One region of the Niabella aquatica genome, then DNA from elsewhere that is predicted to be linked to it. Evidence: riboswitches for the same ligand, from Rfam matches in the RefSeq annotation. Region 1 holds a riboswitch; the other holds the start of a gene.
What was found. Region 1 has a riboswitch for S-adenosylmethionine ahead of ACYVBM_RS20800 (trans-sulfuration enzyme family protein). Riboswitches for the same ligand answer to the same signal wherever they lie in the genome.
Positions count from the first base shown of each region.

Region 2: linked by a shared signal. The riboswitch ahead of ACYVBM_RS21785 (O-acetylhomoserine aminocarboxypropyltransferase/cysteine synthase family protein) and the one ahead of ACYVBM_RS20800 (trans-sulfuration enzyme family protein) in region 1 are both predicted to bind S-adenosylmethionine.

Region 1 covers NZ_BAAGYM010000038.1:261,084-268,781, forward strand. Annotated here, with positions in the region: gene ACYVBM_RS20790 (RagB/SusD family nutrient uptake outer membrane protein) at 1-361, opposite strand, end outside; gene ACYVBM_RS20795 (SusC/RagA family TonB-linked outer membrane protein) at 403-3,465, opposite strand; gene ACYVBM_RS20800 (trans-sulfuration enzyme family protein) at 3,883-5,061, opposite strand; SAM riboswitch class I at 5,207-5,321, opposite strand; gene ACYVBM_RS20805 (sulfite exporter TauE/SafE family protein) at 5,387-6,712, opposite strand; gene ACYVBM_RS20810 (response regulator transcription factor) at 6,901-7,566, opposite strand.
Region 2 covers NZ_BAAGYM010000038.1:478,673-486,370, forward strand. Annotated here, with positions in the region: gene ACYVBM_RS21765 (hypothetical protein) at 1-272, shown strand, start outside; gene ACYVBM_RS21770 (OmpA family protein) at 480-1,154, shown strand; gene ACYVBM_RS21775 (porin family protein) at 1,233-1,841, shown strand; gene ACYVBM_RS21780 (porin family protein) at 1,936-2,628, shown strand; SAM riboswitch class I at 2,764-2,878, shown strand; gene ACYVBM_RS21785 (O-acetylhomoserine aminocarboxypropyltransferase/cysteine synthase family protein) at 3,202-4,512, shown strand; gene ACYVBM_RS21790 (homoserine O-acetyltransferase family protein) at 4,563-5,585, shown strand; gene ACYVBM_RS21795 (homoserine dehydrogenase) at 5,697-6,953, shown strand; gene ACYVBM_RS21800 (proline dehydrogenase family protein) at 7,282-7,698, shown strand, end outside.

The sequences.
Region 1 (7,698 bases):
AAATAGTACGGTTGGCCTCGCCAATGCTTACGTACAGGTAATTAAAAATTTTAGTGGGATACCAGTTGTTTACATCAGTTTTAAAAAGGCTTACCAATGGCCCTGCCTGGTCATCGGCGCCTTCAAAGCTGATGGTATGCTCTGTTGCTGATTCTAACAGGAAAGAATAAGAAGAGCTTAAACGTTGCCAGGGTGGGAACGCCGCGTTAGCCTGTGCCAGCGCTTCCTGGTCGGTTTTCCATACGGATTCTCCCGTAATTACTGTGGGCGGGGTATCGCCTGCGTCTTTTTTGCAGGAAACTGCCCCTAAAGCGCTTAGCGCTATAAAGGCAATTGCCAGATGATTAAACTTAGATTTCATAATTGTTTATTTTAAATGGATAAATAAATACAAGGATCATTTTAGTAGGATACATTGATGCCAAACGATAGGATTTTTGGCATGGGAAATGTACCCAGATCAATGCCGGATGCGATTTCGGGGTCGTAACCTTTATATTTCGTAATGGTGGCGACGTTTTGCGCGGCTGCAAAAAATCTTAGCTTTAAGGGCCAGTGAGGCAGCATAAAGGAGGCTTTTCCAATGGTATAACCCAGCGTTATCGTCTTCACCCGCAAAAAGGATGCGTTTTCTATATAACGGCTGTCCAGCTCTGATGAATAAGGCGTACTGGTAATCCGGGGCACTGTGTTAGATGGGTTGGTTTCTGTCCAGGCGTTTAGCAATACGGCCGAAACGTTGTAGGCATCCGTAGGACGCTCCAGGTACCGGCGCAGCTGGTTGTACACGCTATTCCCCTGCGCGCCCTGAAACAATACAAAAAAGTCGAAGCCTTTAAAATGAAGAGAGGAGTTGAACCCGTATATAAAACGGGGCTGCTTGTGGCCTAATACCACGCGGTCGTCCGCGCCAATATGATTGTCCCTGTTTACATCTCTGAACTTAGGGTCGCCGGGCTGCGGCGTAGTATAGGAAGGCGTTGTGGGCAGGCGCGACACATCTTCCCCGTTTTGTACCACTCCTTCAAACACCTGGCCGTAAAAGGAGCCCAAAGGTTCTCCCACTTTTAAAATCTCAACGCCCAGCACCCGTTCTGTAATATTATCATAAAGGCTGGTTATTTTATTTTGATTATAAGCAGCGTTGGCAGCTACCGACCATTGTAACCGGCTGTTATTGATTATTATACTATTTACCGAAAACTCAACACCAGAATTGGCAAGGTCACCCACGTTGATCAACTGCTCATTCTCCTCTCCAAGTTTTGGTGGAACGCGTATTAGCAGGTCGGAGGTTTTCTTGCGGTACAGGTCTGCGGTAAATGATAAACGGCCTTTAAGGATGCCTGCATCCAGGCCAATGTTATACTGGGCGGTGGTTTCCCATTTCAGGTTTTCGTTGCCACTGTTGCCCACACGGTAAGCCACATCGCCGCCATAATACACCGCGTCTAAAAGCTGCAGGTATTCATAGTCGCCTATTTCCTGGTTGCCCACGCTACCCGCGCTGGCCCTTAGCTTTAAGTTGCTGAAATAGCTTTTGCCTTTAAGAAAAGCCTCGTCATTAATATTCCAGGAAAGCCCGATGGAAGGGAAAATACCCCATTTATGATTCTTCGCAAACCGGGTAGAATAATCGCTTCTGAAATTAGCGGTAAGGTGGTAGCGATCCAGCAGGGAGTAATTGATCCTGCCCAGTAAAGAATGTAAATTGCTTTCTGTGAGGCCGCTAAAGATAGGGCGGGCACCATAAGGCTTTCCATCCTGCAGGTTGTTTACTCCCAGGGCTTCATTGGTAAAATCAGAGCTCAATGTCGTGTTGAAATTGGCTTTGGTGCGCTGAAAAGTATAGCCGCCCAATATATCGAACGCATGTACATCGTTTATCTTCCTGGCGTATGATAATGTATATTCAGACAGTACGATCTGCGAATGCTTATTGCCTATACCGCCTATGCCGTGCGGCTCCAGGCCGATGGCGGTGTAGGATGGCGAAAAATAGTTCTGGGTAGTATGCGCTAAATTGCCGCCTATACTAACTTTTGCGGTAAGCCCTCCTTTGGTTGTATACTGCGCGAAAAAGTTGCCCAGCAGCGAAGTATAAATAGTTTGTGCGGTGCTGTTTTTAAGGTCTGATATAGGGTTGGCCGTTTTACTACCCTCTCTTAAATAGGCATATTCAAAAGGGTTATTATAATTGTATCCTCCCCCGTTGGCATAAAACGGTACCACCGGCGGCATATACAAAGCATAAGTAAGCGAATTGGCAATGCCCGCAGAATAGGGAGAGCTGTTGTAATTTACTGCCTCGAATGTGGTTAAGGTGCTTTGGGCGCTTTTGCTGCCGGTAACGTTTACGCCTATTTTAAGCCCGTCCAGAATTTCCCGCTCATAATTTGCCCTGCCCGCAAAACGTTTAAGTCCGGAGTTAAGCACAATACCATCCTGGTTAAGGTAGTTGCCCGATAAGAAGTATCGCGATTTGGCATCGCCACCACTAATGGAAAGTGAGTGGTTTTGCGAAAGGGCGGTGCGCAATACGGCGTCCTGCCAGTTATATCCATTGCCCAGCGTGGCTATCTCCTCATCGCTATAGCCCGGCTTGTTTAAAAAATAATCTTTTTGCAGGCGAGCCCATTGTGTTGCATTCAACAGGTCTAATTTTTTTACGGATTGCGCATGGCCCTGTATATACTGGTAGTCTATAGAGCTATGGCCTTTTTTTCCCTTTTTAGTAGTGATAACTATTACACCGTTGGAACCTCTGGACCCATATATGGCTGTGGCAGATACATCTTTCAGAACGTCAATGGATTCAATGTCCGAGGGGTTCAGGAGCGATAAAGGGTTCATTTCCCCTTCAATAGTTCCGAAGCCTGTTTTAGTAGCCGCATTATCGCTAAAGAATAAAAAGCCGTCTATTACATACAGGGGGTTGTTGCTGGCATTAATGGAATTGCCTCCTCTTATTCTTATTACCGCTGGCGCTCCCGGCTGCCCCGAGCTTTGCGTAACATTTACCCCGGCCACGGCACCACCCAGCAGCACATCAACAGTGGGAGAGAGGTTATTCTCCAATATTTTTTTTGATACGGACGCGATGGAGCCTGTAAGGTCTTTCCTGCGCTGTGTACCATATCCTACCACTACCACGTCTTCCAGTTGGGCCTCCGTTTGAGCCAGTAGTATTACTGCCGGTAATTCTGTGACCGTTACCTCTTTCGGCTCGTATCCAACCCTGCTTATCAAAAACGTAGCAGGCAATGTTTGCGGGCTGGTAAGTATAAATTCGCCATTGCTGTTAGTGGTAACACCAGTAGCTGCATTCTTTACACGGACAGATGCGTTTTCCACCGGAACCCTGCTGAGAGAGTCCAGTATAATACCCTTCCATTGCTCCTGGGCGTTAGCATAAAGTGCAGTTAGAAACGTTATGTTAATAAGGAAACATAAACCTTTTTTCACAAAGCTTTTCACTATGTTTGTATTAAGATGAATAAATAAGGCCATGCAGTTTGCCTTGCAAACTGTTCCTGCCAGGGAAGCCGTTTATTTTTCCAGGCCGGTTTTCGCTCCAACGGAAACCGGCCGTTTTATTAAATTATCAATCAGCCAACATTGGCTAACTTGTATCGTTGTCAATCATAAAAAAAAGAAAGATCCTATTGCAGTATTTGAATATAAGAAGCCTATAAGTAACTGATACATCGTATATCGCTGCATTGCTTTTTAAAAACAAAACATCGCAGAGAAGATATTTTACGAGAGCTGCATTTCATTATCCTTGGTTGGTATGTTGTAAAAATGTAAAATTTCAGCAAATATAATCTTAAAATATTAGTCTATCAAAAAAGTAGACTAATATTTTATTTTTCCCAGATTTTATGAAACAGCATATCGCTGTTCGGACTTTTCCGCTACCGTATTAAAAGCCTGGTTAAGGTCTTCAACAAGGTCTGCCGCATCTTCCAGGCCGACAGATAAACGGATCAGGCTATCCGAAACCCCCGCTGCACGGCGTTTTTCGGATGGTATGCTCTTATGCGTCATTGCTGCAGGGTGGCATAGGAGGCTTTTTACGCCACCCAGGCTTTCTGCCAGTTTAAAATATTTTGTGGATGTTACAAAAGAGGTGGCTGCGGCCTCCGTATCTTCTTTTAATGTAAAAGAAACAACGCCTCCATAGCCTTTGGATTGCCTTTTTGCGATTTCATGATTGGGATGATCTTGCAGGCCCGGGTAAAACACTTTATCTACGGCAGGATGGGTTTTTAAAAACCGGGCAACCGTAGCAGCATTTTCGCAGTGCTGTTTTACCCGTAAGTGCAGCGTTTCAATGCCCCGGATAATCAACCAGCTATCAAAGGGAGACAGTACAGCACCACTGGCATTTTGTATAAATTTTATCCTGCTGCCAAGCGCTTCGTTTTCAGTAATCACCAGGCCGGCTATCAGGTCGCAATGGCCGCCTAAGTACTTGGTTGCTGAATGTACTACCAGGTCTGCTCCCAATAGTAATGGTTGCTGCAATACGGGCGATGCAAAAGTGTTGTCTACGCAGAGTAAACACCCATGTGCTTTTGCGATTTTTGCAATGACTTCAATATCCGAAATTTTGAGAGTAGGGTTGGTGGGTGTTTCTATCCAGATCAGCTTTGTTTTTGATGTGATGGCCTCGAGCACGTTATTGGCATTGGTACTATCTGTATAAGTTACTTTTATCCCGAACTTTTCATAGATATGTGTAAACAACCTGAAGGCGCCCCCATAAATATCATCAACAGCAACTATCTCATCGCCTGCCTGCAATAATTTTATGACTGCGTCAATAGCTGCCAGCCCACTTGAGAATGCTGCTGCTGTATGGCCACTTTCGAGCCCGGCTGCAATTTTTTCAAGCGTGGCACGTGTGGGATTATTGGTCCTGGAATAATCATACCCAGAATTTACTCCTGGCGCTTCCTGTACAAAAGTGGAGGTTTGGTAAATAGGAACCGATATAGCTCCTGTTAGCGGATCCGACGGAATACTGTGGAGGGTTTGTGTTACAATGCTGCTCATGACGATCTTTAATTTTTAAGGTGATAAATATTTTATTCAAACCTTATCAGAAAGGAAACCGGCATGGCTTTATAACGAAAAAGCTCACCCGACAAACCAGATGAGCTCATTATCATTCAACAAAAATAATCCTAAGCTATACACTGACTTATCTGTCCCGAAATGTACGGGATGGATTTGGCACCTTTTTTATAACAGAATGTATAAAGAGGTTGCCAAGGCTTCATTGGGCCATTACCCTCAGCCTTTCTTGATAAGAGATGGAAAAGAACTGACGCAAATATAGCGTTATTTTATTAGTCTACAATATTTGTAGGATTTTTTTTTATAAAAGTTTTACCAGTATGCGCAGGCTCCAAATAATAACCAAAATACCAACCAGTATAAAGGCGGTTTTCCTGGGTAGTCTGCCGGCCAGCTTTGCTGCCAGCGGTGCTGCTATCAGTCCCCCCAAAATCAGCCCTAGTATAGTTTGCCAGTGGCTCACACCTAGTAAAATAAAAAAAGTAAAAGCGCTGGCCAGTGTTACAAAAAATTCGCTAAGGCTTACAGAACCGATCACATACCTGGGGCTGCGTCCTTTAGTAATAAGGGTTGTTGTTACAATAGGTCCCCATCCGCCCCCGCCAAAGGAATCAAAGAATCCGCCAGCTCCGGCTAATGCCCGGTAGTGCTTGAATTTCTTTTTTGCTATCTGCTTTTTGAACGCGCTGTACAAAATTTTTAATCCTAAGAATAAAGTGTAGCAGGCAAGCAGCGGCCTTACCAGGTCGCTGTATTTCTCACCGAGGTACACTAATAACACGGCCCCGGCAATGGCCCCGATTACGCCGGGTATCAGCAGCATTCTAAACAGCTTCTTGTTTACATTTCCAAATTTATAATGACTGTAACCTGATGCGCCGCTTGCAAACATTTCGGCTGTGTGTATGCTGCCGCTGATGGCGGCAGGATTTACACCTGCTGATAACAAAATGGTAGCGCTGGTAACGCCATAGCCCATGCCTAATGCGCCATCTACCAATTGTGCAACAAAACCTGCCGCAAGCATAATGAGGAAAGACTGCCCCAAAGAATTATAAAGCGTCAGAACCTGTTCTTTGATGGCATCAAAAGGCCAGAAAGAAAAAACGATATGACCAATAAGCATAAAGGCAAAAGCTGTCAGGGCATAAGATGCTATCCTTTTATAAGAAATTTTTCTTTTTGCTCTTTCTTGTACTGAATGATCATTAAGGCTATTCGTTTTACCGGCCTGAGCAGGATAAGAGGCTTTGTAGTCTCCCTGTAAAATATGGATGTCTGTTAAGCCTGTATGAGCAGCTTCGTTCATGACCTTTTCGATAATATGCCGGCTCGTTTCTGCTACAATAACCAGGTCGGCATTTTTGATGTCCCTTTTTTCGAAGGCGCGCTCTTCGATGCTTACGTTATCGAATTGGGCCTCTAAAACCCGTATATCCTCGCGGATGTCTTCTGCTACTATCTTTATGGTAGCCTGTGTTGCATTAGTCAGCAATACATTCAATTGGTCTAATGCATCCGTTTTTCCGCCCACTATCAGAATATCCAGTTCCTCGGTTTTTAGAAATGCCTGAAAAGACCTGCCGCTGGTTATACCATTATTGCTTTTTATTGAAACTTCACTCATATAACTGTATTTGCTGTAGCACTTTGTAAAATTGGTTGCGAATATATAGTATATTTTAATATTCTACCAATTAGGTAGACTATTTATTTGTTGTGGAACGCAAATTTTGAAATTGTGCCCCCACTATCCTCGAACGAAAAAGTCCGGCGATATATGGGCCAGCAAGATGTCATATAGCGATAGGCGCTCTAAATCAGGCCTTTGGTATAGGCTATTCTCAAGGCCTGGGCGCGGCTGTTTACGTGCAGCTTCTGGTAAATATTGATACAGTGCTTTTTCACGGTGTTGGCACTGATGAATAGTTTATTGCCGATGTCCTTGTATTCAAATCCCTGGCTCAGCATTTCCAGTATTTGTTGCTCTCTTTCTGAAAGATGAAATATTTCGGTACTGTTCTTTAAAACAGGAGTAGCTGTGTGGGGTGCCTGTACCATCTGCAATATTTTATACGCAATGCTGGGTGATATGGGGCCCGCGCCGCTTTCCCAGAGATTGGTAAGCATGTCTGCAATGACAGGCCCGCTTTCTTCTTTCAGCAAATAACCGCAGGCGCCCGCTTTTATAGCGTTGAAGATTTTATCCTCATCATCAAAAATGGTCAGCACTATAAATTTTATATCCGGGTATAGTGACGATGCCGTTGCAATAGCTGTGATTCCGTTTACATGGGGCATCTCAATATCCATTAAAACAATATGGGGATGCTGCTCTTCACTCCGTTCCTTCATCTGCTCTAGAAAATTTTCTCCATCCGCAGCCTGGAACATGATTTCAAAAACCGGGTGCCGTGAAAGTTTGTCGGCAACGATTCTGCGGTTGGTGATTTTATCATCAACAATGGCAACTTTTATCATAGTAAACTTTTAAGCAAAACTGGGTTTTAAATGTCTTTATATCAATAATCCATTTGGATAATCTATTAGCATATAATCATTCCATTTCACGTGCAAACAGTAGTTCAAAAGTTTTAATAATTTCGCCGGTGT
Region 2 (7,698 bases), 220 kb from region 1:
AAGAAGGAACTATAATATTCGATTCTGCCAGCAATAAATTATATGTAAATCTTGGCGGCAGGTTTAACGAGGACGATCCTGCTGTTGTTTTTCCTGAAATTGAAGAAACTGACAGTTCAGAAGTAGTTTCGGCAGATGCCGCATATGACAGCTCAGCAGCTATAGCCAAAAATCAAGATAAAAAAAATACGAAAAAACAGGTAGGTGAAAAGGGAACGAATTACATCCTTACCAAAATCGTAGATCTGGCCGCTGCCCCTAAAAGCCGGTAATAAGGCTTGATCCGGGTTAAGAAATAAAAAAAGGTTGCCTTAGAGGCAGCCTTTTTACGTAACGGCCTGTCTATAGTAAAATTCGTTGGCATATATTTTGATAAATGGCTGATGAGTTTGGCTGATTTGAAAGTAAACTGATGTTTATCAGGATATAGTGATTTACTTTGCAGTCATAAATCTTTTAAATTTTTTAAAACAATACTAATGAAAATCGTAAAAACAACATTATTTGCTGCTGCTTTTGCAGGACTTGCGCTAGCTGGCTGCGAAACAGCTACCCGAACACAGAAAGGTGCTGCTATAGGTGTGGGTGGTGGTGCGGCGGTAGGCGCTGTTATTGGTAAAGCCGCCGGTAACGCAGGCCTGGGAGCCATTATTGGTGCGGCAGTAGGAGGCACCGCAGGAGCTATCATTGGTAAAAAAATGGATAAGCAGGCCGAAGAGATCAAACAGGAAGTACCCGGGGCAAAAGTAGAGCGGGTGGAAGAGGGTATTGTAGTAGAATTCAGCAGCGCTGTGCTTTTCGGATTTGATCAGGCAGCTCTTACTCCACAGTCTAAATCCACTTTAAATGACCTGATCACTATATTGAATAAATATCCCGATACAGATGTGGAGATCCAGGGCCATACAGATAATACAGGTACCGAAAAGTATAACCAGGCACTGTCTGAAAGAAGAGCTTCTGTAGTATCTAACTATTTAAGCGACCAGGGTATTGGCTTACAAAGATTAAGCACAGTGGGATATGGTTTAAGAAACCCTAAATACACCAATGATACACCTGAAGGCCGTGCTCAGAACCGTCGCGTTGAGTTCCTGATCACTGCCAATGAAAAAATGAAATCAGATGCCGCAAAAGAAGCCGGCACTAAATAAATTCCGGCTTACCATTAAAGTAAATGATTATGGTATTCGTTTACCTATCTAATTTATTAAAATTTTAAATCTATATTTATGAAAATGAAGAAATTATTGTTTGGTGGGGTGTTATTTGCAGCGTTCAGTTTTGCTGCTGTGGAATCTCATGCGCAGGCTGGTCGCTTCGGTGTTAATGCCGGTGTGAACTTCTCGAATATTACAGGAAAAGATGCTCCTGATGACAATAAGTTAAAAACCGGGTTCCAGGCTGGTATAACCTATGATATTGGCATTGCAGATGATTTTGTAATTCAGCCTGGTTTAAGCTATGTGCAAAACGGGGCTAAATATGAAGGATTGGTAGATTCCAAACTTCACTTGAATTACCTGCAGCTGCCTGTTACCTTTCAATACCAGCCGGAGTTAGGTAATGGTAACCTGTTATTAGGCGTTGGACCTTATGTGGGCATGGGCGTTGGAAAAGTAAAAGGAGACATCGGTAACTTCTCTGGAAAGGGAGACTGGGATGATGCAGGACTTAAGAAATTGGATGCAGGTGGAAAGCTGTTAGCGGGCTACCAGTTAAGCAATGGTTTATCTTTAAACCTGAATGCGAATCTTGGCTTGGTTAAATTGCCGGATACAGATAATCCGAAGACCATTAATAATACCTCTTTTGGGGTTACTATAGGGTATAAATTCTAAAGAAATACTGATCCGTAATGTTAAAAGCCGCTTATTTAAAGCGGCTTTTTCATGTAATATCTTATATTTTAGCCTTATATTAAACTTGATTTTTATGAGGAAAAAAATGATTTTATGCTTAATGCCGGCCATGATACTAATGACTGTTAAGGTTTATTCGCAGGCTCAATGGGGGATACGTGCAGGGGTGAATTTTACAAATGTAAGTTTTACAAAAAGCAACCAGAATGTTGCACCAAAAATAAAAGCGGGGTTTCATGTGGGTGGAAATGTTGATATACCGATAACAGATAAGATTTATATTCAACCAGCTTTGCTCTTCAGTTCTAAGGGCTACAAGGATGCTGAGGCGGTTAAATTAAATGCAACCGCCTATTATTTGGAGTTGCCGTTAAATTTTGTTTATAAGCTTCAGCTCGGTGAAGGAATCATTTTATTGGGCGCCGGGCCTTACCTGGGTTATGGGCTAGGAGGAAGATGGAGTACACCGCCCAATGAAAATAACTGGCCTAATATCCAGCCGGAGTGGAACGGAAATTTACAATTTACTGATGCTGCTGCAACTGATAATTATTACCGGATTTCACCCGGTGCGAAGTTTACCTATGGGAAGCCATTAGATTTTGGAGCAAACGTTCTTACAGGATATGAGTTTGCTAAAAAACTATCGTTTCAGTTAAACGGGCAATTAGGATTAATAAATATTGCCCCAAAAGTTGACGATAACAAAACCGGGGATATATTAAAAAATATCGGCTTTGGAATTTCTTTTGGGTACAAATTCTAAAAAGTATTACAGCTATCTTGCAGTACAAGTTCTGAAACAATTGGAATGAAAATATGTTATTTTGGTAATACTTTTTTATTTGACGGCACTGTTATATATTTGCGTTTCGCCAATAACAGGCAAGGTTCTTTAAAATACTTATCAAGAAAGGCAGAGGGTATGGGCCCTGTGAAGCCTTGGCAACCTGTTCTCTTAACATTGGAACAAGGTGCCAATTCCTACTACGTTTGTAAACGTAGAAAGATAAGCCGGAAGTTTCAGTTTAATAAATATATTAAAAATAAATGCGAAGCCCTCCTGCTTACAGGGGGGCTTTTTTGTATATGCCTGGTACGTATTCGGGAGCTAGTAGAATCATCTTATACGAATTTGAAATAACAGGAAGTGAGAAAATTTTAGAGAAATGTTACAACTGCAATATCATACAACCCCTGCTGGTACTGTACTTACAACGTATGGTAACAGGCATTGTATGCCTTTCGGGGCATAATATATTTTCTACCGGCTTTATCAGCCTTTTTGGTACTTTAACGGTTAACATACTTATTATTTAATGATTAAATTTTTTATTTTATGAGCAACGCGTTACATTTTGATACGCTTCAGGTACACGCCGGTCAGCAACCGGATCCAACAACGGGCAGCCGTGCTGTGCCTCTTTACCAAACCACTTCTTACCAGTTTAAAGATGCAGCACAAGCAGCGAATCTTTTTGGCCTGCGGGAGTTCGGCAATATTTATACCCGCATTATGAATCCTACCACCGATGTATTTGAGCAACGCATAGCCGCTCTGGAAGGCGGGGTAGCAGGACTGGCTACTTCTTCCGGACAGGCAGCTCAGTTCCTTACTATTGCTAATATGTTGCAGGCGGGAGAAAATTTTGTTACTTCTCCTTACCTGTATGGAGGTACCTATAATCAATTCAAAGTTGCCTTTAAGCGCCTTGGTATAGAAGTGCGTTTTGCAGAAGATGATAACCCCGAGCATTTCAAAAAACTCATTGATGAAAAAACGAAAGCCATCTATATTGAAACGTTGGGTAATCCCAAACTGAATGTCCCGGATTTTGAAAAAATTGCTGCACTGGCAAAAGAAGTGGATTTACCGTTAATAGTGGATAACACTTTTGGAGCTGGCGGCTATTTATTCCAGCCTATTAAACATGGCGCCAACGTGGTAGTGCATTCGGCAACTAAATGGATCGGCGGACACGGTACCAGCGTTGGCGGTATTATCATTGACGGGGGTAATTATAATTGGGGCAACGGGAAATTTCCCCAGTTTACCGAACCTTCTGAAGGATATCACGGGCTGAAATTCTGGGAAGTATTTGGTGAAGGGAATCCTTTGGGCCTGCCTAATATTGCTTTTGCAATACGGGCGCGTGTGGAAGGATTGAGGGATCTGGGACCTGCTATCAGCCCGTTCAATTCTTTCCTGTTGCTGCAGGGTGTGGAAACCCTTTCATTAAGGGTACAGCGTACTGTAGATAATACCCTGGCGCTGGCACAATGGCTGGAAGAGCATAAGAACGTAGACTTTGTATGGTATCCTGGCCTGGAAAGCAGCGAATACCACCAGCTGGCGAAAAAATATTTCACTAATGGTTTTGGAGGCGTATTACAGTTTGGTATAAAAGGAGGACTGGAAAACGGGCGGAAGTTCATCAATTCGTTAAAACTGGTAAGCCACCTGGCAAACGTGGGTGATGCCAAAACACTGGCCATACATCCCGCATCTACCACGCACGAGCAATTAACGGAAGAAGAAAGAAAGAATGCAGGTGTTTTAGATAACCTGATCCGCATAAGCGTAGGTATTGAATATATAGAGGATATAAAGGCCGATTTTGAGCAGGCTTTTGCAGCAGTTTTTGCGTAAAATAAAATCAAAACTGTTCCGGTCGTTACTCTGTACCGGAACAGTTTTTTATGAATATGAATCAAGAGGTTTTTAGATATACTGCGCCATTTACTTTAGAGAGCGGAGCGGTTTTGCATCATCTGCACCTGGCATATACAACTTATGGAACGCTCAATGAGGCCGGGGATAATGTGGTTTGGATATTTCATGCGCTTACGGCCAATAGTTGTCCACATGAGTGGTGGCCCGAAATGATAGGAGCCGGGAAAGTATTTGATCCAGGAAAGCATTTTATCATTTGTGTAAATATGCCCGGCAGCTGTTACGGAAGCATCAGCCCTTTGGATGTGAATCCTAAAACGGGTAATTCATATTATCACGATTTTCCTTTTTTTACAATAAGGGATATGGTGCATGCCTATCGTTTGTTACAGGCAGACCTGGGTATAACCAAGATAAAGATTGGTATTGGCGGCAGTACCGGAGGCCAGCAACTGATGGAGTGGGCGGTACAGGCCCCTGAGCTATTTGAATATATTTTCCCCATAGCTACCAATGCCATGCATTCGCCCTGGGGCAAGGCTTTCAATGCTTCTCAAAGGTTTGCGATAGAGGCAGACGCTACCTGGCTCAATAAAACCGTTGATGCAGGACGTAGAGGACTGGAAGTGGCAAGAAGCATAGCACTGCTTTCATACAGAACAGATATGGCATATAATAAAACCCAGTCTGAAGCTACCGACGATCTTATTGAAGGGTTTAAAAGTGAAAGCTACCAACGGTACCAGGGTTCAAAGCTATCGGCAAGGTTTAATGCGTTTAGCTATTATGTGCTTACCAAAAGCATGGATTCGCATAATCTTGGAAGAGGTAGAGGAGGAGTGGTTCAGGCATTAAATACTATTAAGGCTAAAACCCTTGCTTTAAGCATGGAAGGCGATATTTTATTTCCGCCTTATGAGCAGGAGTTTATAGCAGGGAATATTCCTGATGCACATGTAAAGCTGATCTTGTCGAATTATGGACACGATGGCTTTTTATTGGAGTTTGAACAATTAACGGAAGCAATCAAAAATTTCCTGGGTCGGTAAAGGAAGCAGTGAGAATAGTAAATAATAAAATAGTGCGTCAGGTTATAACTGCTACTTGCTATTGATGACCAGTCATTGATTAAAAATGAATCATTAACAATTCGTAATAAAATGAGCAAGCATAGAAAATTAGTAATAGGTATGTTCGGGTTTGGTGTAGTAGGAGAAGGACTTTACAAAGTGCTGGAGCAGACGCCGTCATTAAATGCTACTATCAGGAGGGTGTGTATCAAGCATCCCTCGAAAAAGAGGAATGCGCCTGAATTTTTATTTACTACAGATAAAAATGAATTACTGGAGGATAAAGAGATTAATGTAATTGTAGAGGTGATTGATGATTCTGAGGCAGCATTTGATATTGTAAGAACAGCCCTGGAGCATGGAAAAGAAGTAGTAAGCTCCAGCAAAAAAATGATAGCCGAGCATTTGCAGGAGCTTTTAGACCTGCAGCAAAAAACGGGTCGCTCGTTTTTGTATGAGTCTTCTGCCTGTGCCTCTATACCCGCTATCAGGAACCTGGAAGAATATTATGATAATGACCTGCTGCACAGTATCAGGGCTATTGTAAACGGCAGTACGAATTTTATCTTAACAAAGATGTTTGACGATCATCTTAACTTTAGGGAGGCTTTATTGCTGGCACAGCAGTTAGGCTTTGCAGAAAGTAACCCTACCCTGGATGTGGAGGGATTTGACGCGCTGAATAAGTGGACCATTTTCCTTTGCCATGCTTACGGCATTGTAGCAGAACCTGATAAAATTTTATTTACAGGTATCCAGAATATTCATCACTCAGATGCTGCAGTAGCCCAGGCGCGCGGGCAGCAGATACGGTTGGTAGCCCAGGCAAAAAAACTGGTGGATGGCGGTGTGGCGGCTTTTGTTTTACCCCAGTTTGTACCGGCCGACAGCCCGTTATCTTTTGTGAAAAATGAGTATAACGGCGTAGTGATTGAGAGTGGCTTTGCTGATCAGCAGTTTTTTTATGGTAAGGGCGCCGGCAGCTTTCCTACCGCGTCGGCTGTGTTAAGCGATTTATCTGCGTTGCGCTATGGCTACAAATACGAATACAAAAAGCGGTATCACCATGAACCTAACCAGCTAAATGAAGATGTTTTTTTAAGAGTGTATATAAGTTTTAGTGATATTAAAAATATCCCCACCGATGATTTTGAATGGATCGAACAATGGCACGCCCAGGAAAACCGGAAATACCTGTCGGGCGTAATAGCCTTAAGGAAGCTGAAAGGCAGTACCTGGTGGAAAGAAAATGGCACTTCGCTGATACTGGAGCCTGATGCCATCCTGGAAAGCGTGGAAGAGCGGAAGATCAGGAAGAAAAGCCTGGAACTGGCGGGTTTGATTTAATGTAGGCTAATCATATATTGCTGAAAGATGCTGTTCCTGGCGGCCTGATGTTATACTCAGCTAGCCGGAAAGACTTTCAAGCAGAAGAGTTGCTAGCGAAGGCTAACGGTTCAATGATTAGTAATCCGGCAAGCGCTCCATAGGCTCGGAGTACTCATTTGGATCGGATATTGAACAATACAAATAAATCAAACTGGCTTTCGGCTATCCTAAAGCGTATTATTTCGGACCAGGGCAATATAATGTATCTCATAGCTGATATCCATCAGCTTCTTATGTGATAAAAATTACATAAAAGATATTGCTGCTTCGCATTATTTTTGTTTATATGAGCGTACCCGTAATCTCCTTTAATAATACCGAGTTTGCTTTTCAATACAAGACCGGTAAAGAGCTGAAAGAAGCACGCAGGTTATTTGGAATGATGAGCAACCCTTTGCTGGTAAAGCTGGGAACCTGTCTTGTTCCCTGGGCGATCAAAGCTAAGCTACCTGTAAAGGGCCTTATCCGGAATACCATCTTCAGGCAATTTGCCGGTGGCGAAACATTAGAGCAAACAGCCGGTGTGGCGCAGGTGCTGGCTCAGTATAATGTGGATGTTATTCTTGATTATGGCGTGGAAGGCGGAGAAGGCGGTGATGCTGAATACGATCATGCAGCTACTGAGTTTATTAAAGTCATTGAGTATGCAGCTACACAGCCTAATATTCCCTTTATGAGTGTAAAAGTTACCGGGCTTACCCGG